DNA from 2 places in the Caldimonas sp. genome. Region 2 is predicted to be linked to the other one. Evidence: riboswitches for the same ligand, from Rfam matches in the RefSeq annotation. Region 2 holds a riboswitch; the other holds the start of a gene.
The links. Region 2 has a riboswitch for glycine ahead of gcvT (glycine cleavage system aminomethyltransferase GcvT). Riboswitches for the same ligand answer to the same signal wherever they lie in the genome.
Positions count from the first base shown of each region.

Region 1: another riboswitch for glycine. It lies ahead of ACK42S_RS02430 (D-amino acid dehydrogenase); the one in region 2 lies ahead of gcvT (glycine cleavage system aminomethyltransferase GcvT).

Region 1 covers NZ_JBKBVU010000012.1:2,260-9,465, forward strand. The annotation lists gene ACK42S_RS02400 (TRAP transporter substrate-binding protein) at 1-973, opposite strand, end outside; gene ACK42S_RS02405 (SDR family NAD(P)-dependent oxidoreductase) at 1,062-1,838, opposite strand; gene ACK42S_RS02410 (FAD-dependent oxidoreductase) at 1,867-3,594, opposite strand; gene ACK42S_RS02415 (IclR family transcriptional regulator) at 3,779-4,555, shown strand; gene ACK42S_RS02420 (YihY family inner membrane protein) at 4,581-5,411, opposite strand; gene ACK42S_RS02425 (nucleotide pyrophosphohydrolase) at 5,503-5,820, shown strand; glycine riboswitch at 5,895-5,995, shown strand; gene ACK42S_RS02430 (D-amino acid dehydrogenase) at 6,169-7,206, shown strand, end outside.
Region 2 covers NZ_JBKBVU010000134.1:648-7,853, reverse strand. The annotation lists partial or broken gene ACK42S_RS12725 (electron transfer flavoprotein-ubiquinone oxidoreductase) at 1-986, shown strand, start outside; glycine riboswitch at 1,062-1,152, shown strand; glycine riboswitch at 1,163-1,283, shown strand; gene gcvT (glycine cleavage system aminomethyltransferase GcvT) at 1,341-2,465, shown strand; gene gcvH (glycine cleavage system protein GcvH) at 2,500-2,877, shown strand; gene gcvP (aminomethyl-transferring glycine dehydrogenase) at 2,947-5,841, shown strand; gene ACK42S_RS12705 (threonine aldolase family protein) at 5,849-6,898, shown strand; partial or broken gene ACK42S_RS12700 (L-serine ammonia-lyase) at 6,924-7,206, shown strand, end outside.

The DNA of each region.
Region 1 (7,206 bases), on a different contig from region 2:
CCTCCTCCTGCATGACCTCGGTGGCTGCCTTGCGCAGGGCCTGCAGCACGGGCTCGGGGAAGCGCTGCACTTTGACGCCGGCCTGCTCGATCTTCTCGATCGCCTCGATCTGGGCGTTGATCTGGTCGAACCAGTTGTAGGTGATGTTGGCGTAGCAGGCTTCGATCATGGCGTTCTGGTGCCGGACCGGCAGCGACTTCCACACCCCCATGTTGATGATGATGCTGTCCCAGCTCGCCGGCTGATGCCAGCCGGGGAAGTAGTAGTGCTTGGCGATCTTCTGCAGACCCAGGCCGAGGTCGAGCTGCGGCGCCGAGAACTCGGCCGCCTCGATGCGGCCTCGCTCCAGCGAGACGAAGATCTCGCCGGCCGGAACGAGCTGCACGCTGGCACCGAGCTTTTCCATCGCCTTGGCGCCCAGGCCGGCGATGCGCATCTTCAGGCCCTTGAGGTCGTTGACGGTCTTGATCTCCTTGTTGAACCAGCCGCCGGCCTCGGGCACCACTAGGTGGCAGGGAATGATCTTGACGTTGTGCGGGTCGTAGGCCTTCTGGATGATCTCCAGTCCGCCACCGCGGAACATCCAGCCCAGGAAGAGCTCGGGATCGGGGCCGAAGGGCATGGAGCCCACGAGGTTGGCCACCGGGATCTTGTTGGCCCAGTAGCCGATCCAGTCGAAGCCCATCGGGATGGAACCGTTGGAGACCGCACCGAAGACTTCGAACGGGGGCACGAACTCGCCTGCACCATGGACCTTGATCCGGACCTCGTTGTTGGTCATCAGGGCCACGCGCTCGGCCCACTTGACCGGGCTCTGACCGATGGATGGTACCTGCAGCGCGAAGACGCTTTGCAGGTCGAAGTTCTTGGCCTGGGCCGATACCTCCAGAGGAGCGGCCAGGGCCGTGGCGGCCAGGGCCGCGGCCGCGGCGATGCGCTTGAGCAGAATCCTGCCCGAATCGAGGCTCTTCATTGATGTCTCCTTCTCTGGGTGGTGGTGCGAGGGGCTGCAAGGGGCCGCTTGGCGGCCGCGGGGGAAAGAACGGGCATGGTCACGAGTCCTAGACGGCCAGGAAGCCGCCGTCGACCGGCAGGGTCACCCCCGTGACGTAGGAGGCCAGGCCGGAACTGAGGAAGACGACGGGACCGACCAGTTCCTCGGGTTGGCCCAGGCGTCCCATCGGGATGCGCGACATGAAGCGTTCGAGGCGTTGCGGATCCTGCCGCGTGGGGGCCGTCATCGGCGTCTCGATCACACCGGGGGCCAGCGCGTTGACACGCACGCCATGGACCGCCAACTCCGCCGCCAGCGACTGCGTGAACATCTTGATGGCCCCCTTGGACGGGGAATAGCCCAGGCTGCCGCCCTGCCCCGCGTAGGCCGCGATGGAGGCGATGTTGACGATCGTGCCGTGAGTGGCCTTCAGGTCGGGCAGCCAGGCGTAGGTGACGTTGAAGGTGCCGTGCAGATTGACGTCGATCGTGCGGCGCCAGTTCTCCGGCGCCCGGTGCGTGTCCGTGCCCTCGCGGATGATGATTCCGGCGTTGTTGACCAGCAGATCCACGCGGCCCGCCTCGCTGCGCACCTGCCGGGCGAGCGCCTGGCATTGGTGGGGGTCGGTGACGTCCAGGGCATGCGGCCAGGCTTGGCCGGCATCCGTCCGGATCTGCTCGGCCGTGGCGCGGGCGCCGGTCGCGTCGAGGTCGGTGACAACCACGCGGGCGCCGGCGCGGGCCAAGCCCAGCGCGATCGCACGCCCATTGCCCCGTCCTGCGCCGGTGACCAGCGCAAGTCGGCCCTCCAGCAGCCGGGGGATCGGGAGACAGGGAGTCTGCATGGGTGGAGCTCCTGCGGTTGTGGCCCGCTCAGGCCGCCGCCCGGACCGCCTGAGTTCGCGTGGCGGCCTCGGCCAGTTCGCAGCCGGCGATGTAGCCGAAGGTCAGCGCCGGTCCAAGCGTGATGCCCGCGCCCGGGTAGTTGCCGCCCATGATGCTGGCGGCGTCATTGCCCACGGCGTACAGCCCGGGGATGGGGCGCCGCTGTGCATCCAGAACCCGTGTGCGAGCGTCGGTGCGCAGGCCGGCGAAGGTGCCGATGTCGCCGATGAGCAGCCGGATGGCGTAATACGGGCCGTTTTCCAGCGGCGCCACGCAGGGGTTGGGCCGGTGCTGTGCATCCCCCTGGTAGCGGTTGTAGGCCCGGCTGCCCTTGCCGAAGTCGGGGTCCTCGCCCCGGCGGGCGTGTTCGTTGAACCGATCGACCGTCGCGCGCAGCGTGGCCGGTTCCACGCCGATCGCATGGGCCAGTTCCTCCAGGGTATGACCCCGCCGCAGGTAGCCGGTGCGCAGGTGGCGTCCGATGGGCATCGGGAACGGCGGAACACAACCGAGGCCGTAGGTGCGCAAGGTCCGGTGGTCGCACAGCAGCCAGGCGAAGACTTGTGAACCGTGGCGGCAGTGCTTGACCATGTCCTGCACGAAGTCGTGGTAGGAATTGCCCTCGTTGGTGAAGCGTCGGCCCTGCGGCGTCACCGCGATGACGCCTGGCTTGGCACGGTCGATGAAATGCGGCATGACGCCGCGCGAGCCGTCGGGACGCAGGGTGACGGAGATGGGCACCCAGGCGGCGGCGTGCGGGATCGTGGTGTCCACCTCACCGCCCACGGATTCGGCCAGTCGCAATCCGTCGCCGGTGTTGCCCTCGGGAGACGGGGTGTGGTGTTCCCTGCCGGTGGGGGCATGCGGGAAGAGTGCACGCCGGCGTTCGATGTCGTGGGGGAAGCCGCCGCAGGCCAGCACGACCCCCACGCGGGTGCGCACCTCGGTGCGGCGTCCCTCGTGGTCAACGATCGCTCCGACCACGGCCCCACCCTCGCGCACGAGCTCACGCGCCGGTGAGGACAGCCACAGCGGAATGTGGCGGTCCATGGCGGCCTTGGCGAGCCGGCCGGCCAGCGCGTTGCCGTTCGTGAGCGTCATGCCGCGGCCGTGCACGAGCACGTCGAGCGCGTGGCGGGTCAGGCGCCGGCACACGTAGACGAAGGACTCCAGCGACTTGAACACGCGCATGAAGTGCCAGATCTCCTTGCCCGAGCCCAGCATCATCCCGAAGAGGGTCAGCTCGGGCAGCGGCGGGGCAAGCTGCCGGATCTGCGGCCCCAGCTCACGCCCGTCGAAGGAGCGGGTGACCATCGAGCGCCCTCCCGGCTGCCCCCCGGGGGCCTCGGCGTGGTAGTCGGGGAACACCGCGGGCATGTCGAACTGGACGCAGGTCTCGCGAGTGAAGAAGTCGATGGCTTCGGGGCCATGCCTCAGGAAGGCGTCCACCCGCTCGGGATCGAAATGGGTGGCGGCTTCGTGTTGCAGATAGGTGCGGGCCGCGCCCTCGGGCTCGCGCAGGCCCTGCTCGGTGGCCAAACGGGTGCCCGGGATCCACAGCCAGCCACCGGAGCGAGCGGTCGTGCCGCCGAAGAGCGGCTCCTTCTCGACCACCAGTACGTCCAGGCCCCGGGCGGCCGCCGTGATGGCGGCGGACATACCTGATGCACCGCTGCCGACGACCAGGACGTCGCATTCGTGCCGCGCCATGTTCATGGGATTCACCTCTGCATCGTGTTGGACGAAGTCGTGTTGGACGAAGTCTAGGCATTGATTTGATAATGGTCAACACATCTGATCCTATCGAAAATTACGCCATCGCCTTAGATACCCGATAACTCTAGGGAAAGTCCTGATGCCTATACTGCGCCGTCCTTCGCCTGAACCCGGAGCGCCCTCCATGGAAAAGCCCCGCCGTGGCATCCAATCCGTCGAGATCGGAACCCAGTTGCTGATTGCCTTGTCGCGCCAGGTGACCCCGATGGCCCTGCGCGAGGTTGCCAAAGCGGCCGGCATCACGGTGGGCAAGGCGCATCCCTACCTGGTGAGCTACCTCAAGCTGGGCTTCGTGGTGCAGGATGCGGCCGGGCGCTATGAACTGGGCCCGTTGGCGCTGCAACTGGGTCTGGCGCGGCTGCAGAGGCTCGACCCGATCAAGGAGGCCTCGCCTTTCATCGAGGCCCTGGCGGCGCAGACCCAGCAGAGCATCGGCGTGGCCGTCTGGGGCAACTTCGGGGCCACCGTCGTGCGGCTGGAAGAGCCCGTGCAGCCCATGCACGTGAACCTGCGCACCGGCACGGTCATGTCCTTGACCTACACCGCCACTGGGCGCCTGTTTGCGGCCTATCTGCCACCCAAGGTGGTCGAGCGGCTCATCGACGAGGATCTCTCGCGCCAAGGCGGAACGACCGGCCATCCCCTGCTCACGCGCGCGCAGGTCAATGCCTACCTGGCCGAGACGCGCGAACACGGCCTGTCGCGCAGCCTGGGCCAGCCCATCCCGGGCATCGATGCCTTGTCCGCTCCAGTGTTCGATGCCGACGGGCACATCGTGCTGGCGATCACCGCGATGGGGCCGCAGGCCTCGTTCGACTCCGCCTGGGACGGCCGGATCGCGGTGCCCCTCAAGCGCTGCGCCGAGCAGATCTCGGCCCGGCTGGGATTTTCCGGCGCCTGAGTCGGCCGGCGCCCGTGATGAGAACTCAGACCCCGGCACGCCGGTGGCGCCCCTGCCGGGCGCCGGCGCTCGCGCCGAGATGGGCGGCCACAACGGCCGCCGCCAGCGTGACGGCCCAGGAGTAGTAGATCCACAGCAGGAAGACCGGCAGCACGGCAAAGCTGCCGTACAGCGTGCGGTAGGTGGGCAGCGTGAGCACGTAGGCGGCGAAGGCCTGTTTGCCGGCTTCCAGTGCGGCCGCGCCGAGCAGGCCGCCCAGCAGCGCCTCGCGCCGGCGCACGGGGGCATGGGGTATCAGGTAGAACAGCAAGCTCAGCATCGCAAGGCTCAGCGCGGCCGGCCCCAGCGTCCACACCGCTTCGGCGGCCGGCGGCCAGGGGCTCAGCAGGCCTTTGGACAGGGCCCAAGCCCGTGAGCTGGCCCACAGGCTCACGCCCAACACCAGCGGCCCGGCAGCCAGCATGGGCAGATACAGTGCCAGACGCTTGAGCCACGGCCGCCCCTGGCGGACCTGCCAGATGCGGTTGAGCGTCGTCTCCACCGTGAGCATCATCGCCAGCGCGGCCACGAGCAGCAGGGCCGAGCCGCTCCAGCTCAGTGCCTGGGCGTTGTTGGCAAAGCGCCCGAGGTGTTGCAGCACCGGCTGCGCGATGTCCGGTGGCAGCAGATGCGGCAGCCACAGAGCTTCCAGTGTCTGACGCAGTGGCCGAAGGGCAGGCACTTGGGTCAGTAATGCAAAGCCCACGGCCAGCAACGGTACGAGCGACAGCAGCGTCGTGAAACTCAGGCTGCCGGCCGCCTGGGCCAGGCGGGCGTCGCGCAGGCGATCGAGGAGTCGACGAAGGCGGGAGAGCATGGCAGGCACGAGGGGCCGGTATCGGGCGCGGGGCGGATTGTCCGAGAATCGAGGCCACCTTTCCCGTGAAGATTCGACGCCGGAGGCGCCCATGACGGATTCCCTGGCCGCGCTGGCCCAGCGCCTGCAGCAGTTCGCCCAGGCGCGTGACTGGCAGCGCTTCCATTCGCCCAAGAACCTGGCCTGCGCCCTGGCCGTGGAGGCCGGCGAGCTGCTGGAGCATTTCCAGTGGCTGAGCGAGGCGCAAAGCGGCCACCTCGATACGGCCAGCAAGGCCGAGGTGGCCGACGAGATGGCCGATGTGCTGCTGTATCTGGTGCAGTTGGCCACGGTGATGGAGGTCGATGTGCTGGAGGCGGCCCGGCGCAAAATCGAACGCAACGAGCAGCGGTTTCCCGCTAGCCGATGAAGCGGCAAGCGGCTCGGAGGGGACGCGGCGCAGCGCTTCAGGCACAATGGTGTCATGGCTGCCCCACGGCGGCCATGGTGATGTCGGGAGAGCCTGCCGGGGGTGTGTTGGCCCAGGCGGCGCCGAAGGAGCAACCGCCCCGGAAACTCTCAGGCCCAAGGACCGGCATCGTCCACCGACTCTGAAGAGCTGCCGGCCGTTCGCGTCGCCGGTCAGCACCGAAGGAGCAAGCGGGAGCTCCATGCGCCCGCGAATCTCTCAGGTCCGCAACAGAGGGGGCGTCCAGGCTGCGGTTCGCGCAGCCCGGGCTCCATCCTCGACGCGCGGCTTTCCCTGAGAGGAGCTCTCATGCCTTCCATTGCAGTCATCGGCGGTGGCATCACCGGCGTCACCACCGCCTATGCCCTGGCCCGCCGCGGTCTGGCCGTCACCCTGTTCGAGCGCCATCGCTATGCCGCGATGGAGACCTCCTATGCCAACGGGGGGCAGTTGTCGGCCTCCAACGCCGAGGTGTGGAACCACGCCGCCACGGTCTGGAAGGGCCTGAAGTGGATGCTGAAGAGCGACGCGCCGCTGCTGGTGAACCCGCGGCCGAGCTGGCACAAGCTGAGCTGGTTTGCGCAGTTCATCGCCAGCATCCCGCACTACCGCCGCCACACCATCGAGACGGCGCGCCTGGCGATCGCCGCGCGCGAGCACCTGTATGCGTGGGCCGACGAAGAGGGCATTGACTTTGATCACCGGCGCGAAGGCATCTTGCACATCTACCGCGACCGCTCGGGTTTCGAACATGCCCGCCGCGTGTCTGCTCTGCTGGCCGCCGGCGGGCTGCAGCGTCGCGCCGTGACGCCCGAGGAGATCCGCGCGATCGCGCCGACGTTGGCGGGCCGCTATTTCGGCGGCTGGTACACCGACAGCGACACCACCGGGGACATCCACAAGTTCACCCACGGGCTGGCGCAGGCGGCGCAGCGCCATGGCGTGCGTTGCCTGTACGGCCAGGACGTGCGCCGGCTCAAGGCGCTGGACGACGGCGTGCGCGTGACGCTGGCCGGGCCTGGCGGCGAGCACGATCTGCGTTTCGACGCGGTGGTGGTGTGCGCCGGCGTGGCCAGCCGGGCCCTGGCCGCGCAGCTCGGCGACCGGGTCAACGTCTATCCGGTGAAGGGCTATTCGATCACCGTGAACCTGCTGGACCAGGCCAGCCAGGCCGCCGCACCCACGGTGAGCCTGCTCGACGACGAGACCAAGATCGTGACGAGCCGGCTGGGCGTGGACCGCTTCCGTGTGGCCGGCACGGCCGAGTTCAACGGTGAGAACCGCGACATCCGGGCCGACCGCATCCGTCCGCTGGTGGACTGGGTGGAGCGCTGCTTCCCGGGGGTG
Region 2 (7,206 bases):
CCAAGGCCAAGCCGGGCCTGGTGGTGCACACCGCCGGCTGGCCCATGGATGATCAGACCTTCGGTGGCGGCTTCCTCTACCACCTCGAGGACAACAAGGTCACGCTGGGCTTCGTGATCGGCCTGGATTACCAGAACCCCTGGCTCAGCCCCTTCGAGGAGATGCAGCGCTGGAAGACGCACCCGGCCATCCGGGCGCATATCGAGGGCGGCAAGCGCCTGAGTTATGGCGCCCGCGCCATCAACAATGGCACACCCCAGGCCCTGCCCAAGACGGTGTTCCCGGGCGGTGCCCTGGTGGGCTGCGACGCCGGCTACCTCAATGCGGCGCGCATCAAGGGCAGCCATGCCGCCATCAAGAGCGGCATGCTGTGCGCCGAGGCCGTCTTCGACGCCGTGACGGCCGGGCGGTCGGCCGACGAGCTGACGGCCTACCCCGAGGCTTTCGAGAAGAGCTGGCTGTACGAGGAACTGCAGCAGTCGCGCAACTTCAAGCACTGGTTCAAGAAGGGCCCGCTGGTGGGCAAGCTGATGACCGGGGTGGAGCAGTGGCTGCTGCCCAAGATCGGCATCCACAGCCCGCCGTGGACCCTGCACCGCGACCAGCCCGACCATGTCTATCTCAAGCCGGCCGACCAGTGCGAGAAGATCGTCTACCCCAAACCCGACGGGACGCTGACCTTCGACCGCCTGTCCTCGGTGTTCGTGAGCAACACCAACCACGAGGAGAACCAGCCGGCCCACCTGACGCTCAAGGACTCCAGCGTGCCCGTGGCGGTCAACCTGAGCCGGTTTGCCGGGCCCGAGAGCCGCTACTGCCCGGCGGGCGTGTACGAATTCGTCAAGGGCGAAGACGGCAGCGACCGCCTGCAGATCAACGCGCAGAACTGCGTGCACTGCAAGACCTGCGACATCAAGGATCCGACGCAGAACATCGTCTGGGTCACGCCGGAAGGCGGTGGCGGGCCCAACTACGCGGGCATGTGACCCCCCGCCCGGGCGCTGCCTCGGGGGATATTCGGCGGCCCCGGGGTCGCCATTTTCTTGGCCGGTGAATTACACTGGCATCTGTCAGGAGAGAGCCCCTGCGGGGGCCGCCGAAGGCGCAGGGCCCAAGCCCGAACGCTCAGGCACCCAGGACTGACAAGCGCCTTGTGGACAAGGCGTTCCTCACTGGAGAGAGGCCGGGCGACGATGGTCATCCGGCCCACCGAAGGGGCAAGCCGCTGCGGCTGAAACAGTCAGGCGGCCAATCTCTCAGGTAAAGCGGACAGCGAGGGCAGCACATGCCGGACCGGCTTTCGGGACGGCATGCTCGCATGACAGCCCCAGGAGAACGCCATGTCCGCCCAAGTCTCGACGCCCGCGCTGCTGCGCACGCCCCTGTACGCCCTGCACCAAGAGTATGGCGCCCGCATGGTGCCTTTTGCCGGCTATGAGATGCCGGTGCAGTACGAAGGCATCATCGCCGAGCATCGGCAGTGCCGCGAGAGTGCAGCCCTGTTCGACGTCTCCCACATGGGCCAGATCCGCTTGGTTGGAGAAGATGCCGCCCGCGCCCTGGAATCGTTGGTGCCGGTGGACGTGATCGACTTGCCGGTGGGCAAGCAGCGCTACGGCTTCTTCACCAACGCCAGCGGCGGCATCCTCGACGACCTGATGATCACGCGTCGGGAGAACGATCTGCTGCTGGTGGTCAATGCGGCCAACAAGCAGGCCGACCTGGTGCATCTGAACACCCACATCGGTCACCGCTGCACGGTGCAGGCCCTGCCCGACCGGGCGCTGCTGGCCCTGCAAGGTCCGCTGGCCGCCGACGCCCTGGCCCGTGTGAACGCCGATGTGCAGCGGCTGAGATTCATGACGGGTGATCATTTCACGCTCGCCGGCAAGGCCTGTTTCGTGACCCGTTCGGGCTACACCGGGGAGGACGGTTTCGAGATCTCTGTGGCCGCCGAGGACGCCGAGGCCCTGGCCCGCGTGCTGTTGATGCAGCCCGAGGTGAAGCTGGCCGGCCTGGGCGCTCGCGACACCTTGCGCCTGGAAGCCGGCCTGTGCCTGCACGGGCACGACATCGACGCCCAGACCACACCAGTGCAGGCCGCGCTGGCCTGGGCGATCCAGAAGGTGCGCCGGCCCGGCGGCGCCCGTGCAGGCGGCTATCCCGGCGCCCAGACGATCGAGCTGCAACTGGCCCAGGGGGCCCTGGTCAAGCGCGTGGGCCTGCTCGGCCTGGAGCGAGCCCCGGTGCGCGAGGGCGCCAAGTTGCTCGATGCAGCCCGTCACAACGCCGGTCACGTCACCAGCGGCACCGTAAGCCCCACGCTGGGTGTGCCCATCGCGATGGGTTACCTGCCGGTCAACCATGCGGCCACCGGCTCCATCGTGCATGCCGTGGTGCGCGAGAAAACCCACCCGATGCGGGTGACGGCCCTGCCCTTCGTGCCGCACCGCTATTACCGCTGATCACCCCGTTTTCCATTCCATCCAGGAGTCCTGCATGACCGTCAAGTACACCCCCGACCACGAGTGGATCGAACTCGATGGCGACGAAGGCGTCGCCACCATTGGCATCACGCCCCATGCCCAAGACGCGCTGGGCGATGTGGTCTTCGTCGACCTGCCTGCCGTGGGGGCCGAGTTCAAAAAGGGCGACGTGGCCGGCGTGGTCGAATCGGTCAAGGCTGCCGCCGACGTCTACGCACCGGTCAGTGGGCACATCCTCGAAGTGAACGAGGCGCTGCGCGCCGACCCGTCGCTGGCCAATTCCGACCCGTTGGGCAAGGGCTGGTTCTTCAAGATCAAGATGGACGATCTGGCCGAGTTCGATGCCTTGCTCGACGCCCCGGCCTACGACGCACTCGTCAAGAACGCCTGACCTGCGAGCGACGGCCGCAGCCTGCCTGTGCAGGTGCGGCCGTCGAATGACCTTCTTCGCCCCAACGCCATGCTCATGTCTGCCCTCACCCCCTTGAGCGACCTCGAAGCCCGCGATGAATTCGTGGCCCGCCACATCGGCATCGATGCCGCCGATGAACGCGCGATGCTCTCGGCCATCGGTGCGGCCTCCCGCGCCGCCCTGATGGAGGCCGTCGTGCCGCGCAGCATCGTGCGCAGCGCCCCGATGGAGCTGCCTGCGCCGGTACCGGAGGCTCGCGCCCTCGAGGAACTCAAGACCATTGCCGCTCGCAACCGGGTGCTGCGCAGCCACATCGGTCAGGGCTATTACGGCACCCACACGCCCAGCGTCATCCTGCGCAACGTGCTGGAGAACCCCGCCTGGTACACCGCCTACACGCCCTACCAGGCCGAGATCTCGCAAGGGCGCATGGAAGCCCTGGTGAACTTCCAGACCATGGTGTGCGACCTGACGGGCATGGCGATTGCCAATGCCTCGATGCTGGACGAGGCCACGGCCGCGGCCGAGGCCATGACCCTGGCTGCCCGGGTGGGCAAGAGCAAGAGCACGACCTTCTTCGTGGCCGACGACGTGCTGCCCCAGACCCTGGAAGTGGTGCGCACCCGCGCGCGGCCGCTCGGGCTGACGGTGGTAACCGGCCCGGCCGAGCAGGCCGGGCGGACGGACTGCTTCGCCGCCCTGTTCCAGTACCCGGGCGTCACCGGTCGCATCCTGGACCTGCGGCCGCTGACCGAGGCCGTGCATGCCCGCGGCGCCCTGGCCATAGTGGCCGCCGACCTGCTGGCTCTGACCCTGCTGGTGCCGCCGGGCGAACAGGGCGCCGACATCGTCGTGGGCACGACGCAGCGCTTCGGCATGCCCATGGGCAATGGCGGGCCGCATGCCGCCTATATGGCCACGCGCGACGAGTTCAAGCGTTCGCTGCCCGGCCGCCTGGTGGGCGTGAGCGTGGATGCCCACGGCGCTCCGGCCTACCGCCTGGCGCTGCAGACGCGCGAGCAACACATCCGCCGCGAGAAGGCCACGTCCAACATCTGCACCGCACAGGTGTTGCCGGCCGTCGTGGCCAGCATGTATGCCGTCTACCACGGCCCGCAGGGCCTCAAGCGCATTGCCCAGCGCGTGGCCAGCTTCACTGCGGTGCTGGCGCAGGGCCTGGCCAGCCTGGGTTGGGCCACCACCCACGACACCGCCTTTGACACCCTGGAGCTGCGCACGGGCGAGCAGACCGAGGCCCTGCTGGCCGCTGCCGTGGCCGCAGGCATGAACCTGCGCCGCGCCAGCGCGACCACCGTGGGCATCTCGCTGGACGAGACCACCACGCGCGAGCATGTGCAAGCGCTGTGGCGGGTGTTCGCCCAGGGCCGCCCCCTGCCCTCGTGGGACGCCGCCGAGAAGGGCGTCGCCCCGCTCATCCCTGAGGCACTGCGCCGCACCAGCCCCTACCTCACTCATCCGGTCTTCAACACCCATCACTCCGAGACGGAGATGCTGCGCTACCTTCGCAGCCTGTCGGACAAGGACTTGGCGCTGGACCGCACGATGATCCCGCTGGGTTCGTGCACGATGAAGCTCAACGCCACCAGCGAGATGATCCCCATCACCTGGCCGGAGTTTGCGCACATCCACCCCTTTGCACCGCAGGACCAGCTACAGGGCTATGCGCAGCTCAACGAGCAACTGTGCGCCTGGCTGAGCCAGGCCACGGGCTATGCCGGCATCAGCCTGCAGCCCAACGCCGGCTCGCAGGGCGAATACGCCGGGCTGCTGATCATCCAGGCCTACCATGAGGCACGGGGCCAGGGGCATCGCAACATCTGCCTGATCCCCGAATCGGCCCACGGCACCAACCCGGCCTCGGCCCAGATGGCAGGCATGCAGGTCGTGGTGACCAAGTGCGACGCCGACGGCAATGTGGATCTGGAGGACCTGCGCGCCAAGTGCGAGCAGTACAGCGAACGCCTGGCCTGCGTGATGATCACCTACCCCTCGACCTATGGGGTGTTCGAGACGCGCGTGAAGGAGCTGTGCGAGCTGGTGCATGCCCATGGTGGGCGCGTCTACGTCGATGGCGCGAACATGAACGCGCTGGTGGGCGTGGCCGCGCCTGGCGAGTTCGGCGGCGATGTGAGCCATCTGAACCTGCACAAGACCTTCTGCATCCCCCACGGTGGGGGCGGCCCGGGTGTGGGCCCGGTGTGCGTGGTGGCCGATCTCGTGCCCTTCCTGCCGGCGCACCGCAGCGCGGGCCTGGGCAGCGATTCGCAGGTGGGGGCGGTGAGCGCCGCCCCGCTGGGCAATGCCGCGGTGCTGCCGATCTCGTGGATGTATGTGCGCATGATGGGCGCCGAAGGCCTGAAGGCCGCCACCGAAACCGCCATCCTGAGCGCCAACTACATCGCCGCACGCCTGGACGGCCCTTACGAGCTGCATTTCAGCAGCAACGTGCCGGGTATCAAGGGCGGTGGTGTGGCCCACGAGTGCATCCTGGACCTGCGTCCGCTGAAGGAAACCAGCGGCATCACGGCCGAGGACGTGGCCAAGCGCCTCATCGACTACGGCTTCCATGCGCCCACGCTGAGCTTCCCAGTGGCCGGCACGCTGATGGTTGAGCCCACCGAGAGCGAGTCGCTGGCCGAGCTGGACCGCTTCGTCGAGGCCATGCTGGCCATCCGCGAGGAGATTGCCAAAGTCGAGCGCGGCGAATGGCCGCGCGAGGACAACCCGCTGAAGAATGCGCCGCACACGGCCGAGAGCCTGCTCAAGGCCGAGTGGAACCATGCCTACACCCGCGAAGAGGCCGCCTACCCGCTGGCCAGTTTGCGCCGGCAGAAGTACTGGTCGCCGGTGGGCCGGGTGGACAACGTCTACGGCGACCGCAACCTGTTCTGCAGTTGCGTGCCCTTGAGCGACTACCAGTAAGACCGTCATGAAACAGCAATTCGCCAGCGACAACTACGCGGGAATGTGCCCGGAGGCTACGCATTGGTTCATGCAGGCCAATGCCAGTGGTCACCAGCCCGGCTACGGCGAGGACATCTGGACCCAACGCTCGACCGACAGGATCCGCGAGCTCTTCCAGACCGATTGCGACGTCTATTTCGTGTTCAACGGCACGGCGGCCAATTCGTTGGCGTTGGCCGCGATGTGCCAGAGCTACCACTCGGTGATCTGCACGCCGGTGGCCCACATCGAGACCGACGAGTGTGGCGGGCCGGAGTTCTTTTCGAACGGCTCGAAGCTGCTGGTGGCCGAAGCCGAGAGCCCCTCCGCCCGGCTGGGCAAGCTCACCCCCGACGCGGTGGAGCAGCTCGTCACCAAGCGCAGCGACATCCACTACCCCAAGCCCAAGGTGGTGAGCCTGACGCAAGCCACCGAACTGGGCACGGTCTACACCGTGGAGGAGGTGCGTGCGATCTCGGCGATTGCGAAACGGCGCAAGCTCAAGCTGCACATGGACGGTGCGCGCTTTGCCAATGCGGTGGCCGCGCTGGGCTGCCACCCCAGCGAGATCACCTGGCGCGCCGGCGTGGACGTGCTGTGCTTCGGTGGCACCAAGAACGGCCTGCCCATCGGCGAAGCGGTGGTCTTCTTCGACCGGGCGCTGTCGGAGGACTTCGCCTACCGTGTGAAGCAGGCGGGTCAGTTGGCCTCGAAGATGCGTTTCATCTCGGCTCCCTGGGTGGGCCTGCTGGAAAACGACGTCTGGCTGCGCAATGCCCGGCATGCCAATGCGATGGCGCAACGCCTTTATGAGGCGATCCGCGATATCCCTGGTGTGCAGGTGCTGCACCCCCCGCAGGTGAACTCGGTGTTCGCCCAGCTCCCGGCCCCGGTCATCGAGCGCCTGTACGCGAAGGGCTGGAAGTTCTACCAGTTCATCGCCGGTGGCGGCTGCCGATTGATGTGCGCCTGGGACACCACGGCCGAGGCGGTGGATGCTTTTGCCGCCGACCTGCGGCAGCTCTGCCAGGACTGAATCTCATCCCTCCTGCAGCCTGCCCATGGCCGTCTCGGTCTTCGACCTCTTCAAAGTGGGCATCGGTCCGTCGAGCTCGCACACCGTGGGTCCGATGCGGGCCGCGCGGATGTTCATCGAGCGGCTGCGGCATGAGGGGGTGCTCGACGCCGTGACGCGCGTGCGCTGCGAGTTGTACGGCTCGCTGGGCGCCACCGGCAAGGGCCATGGCAGCGACAAGGCCGTGCTGCTGGGCTTGGCCGGCCACGAGCCCGACACGGTGGATGTAGACCAGGTGCCTGCGATGCTGGAGGCGATCCGCCAGGAGC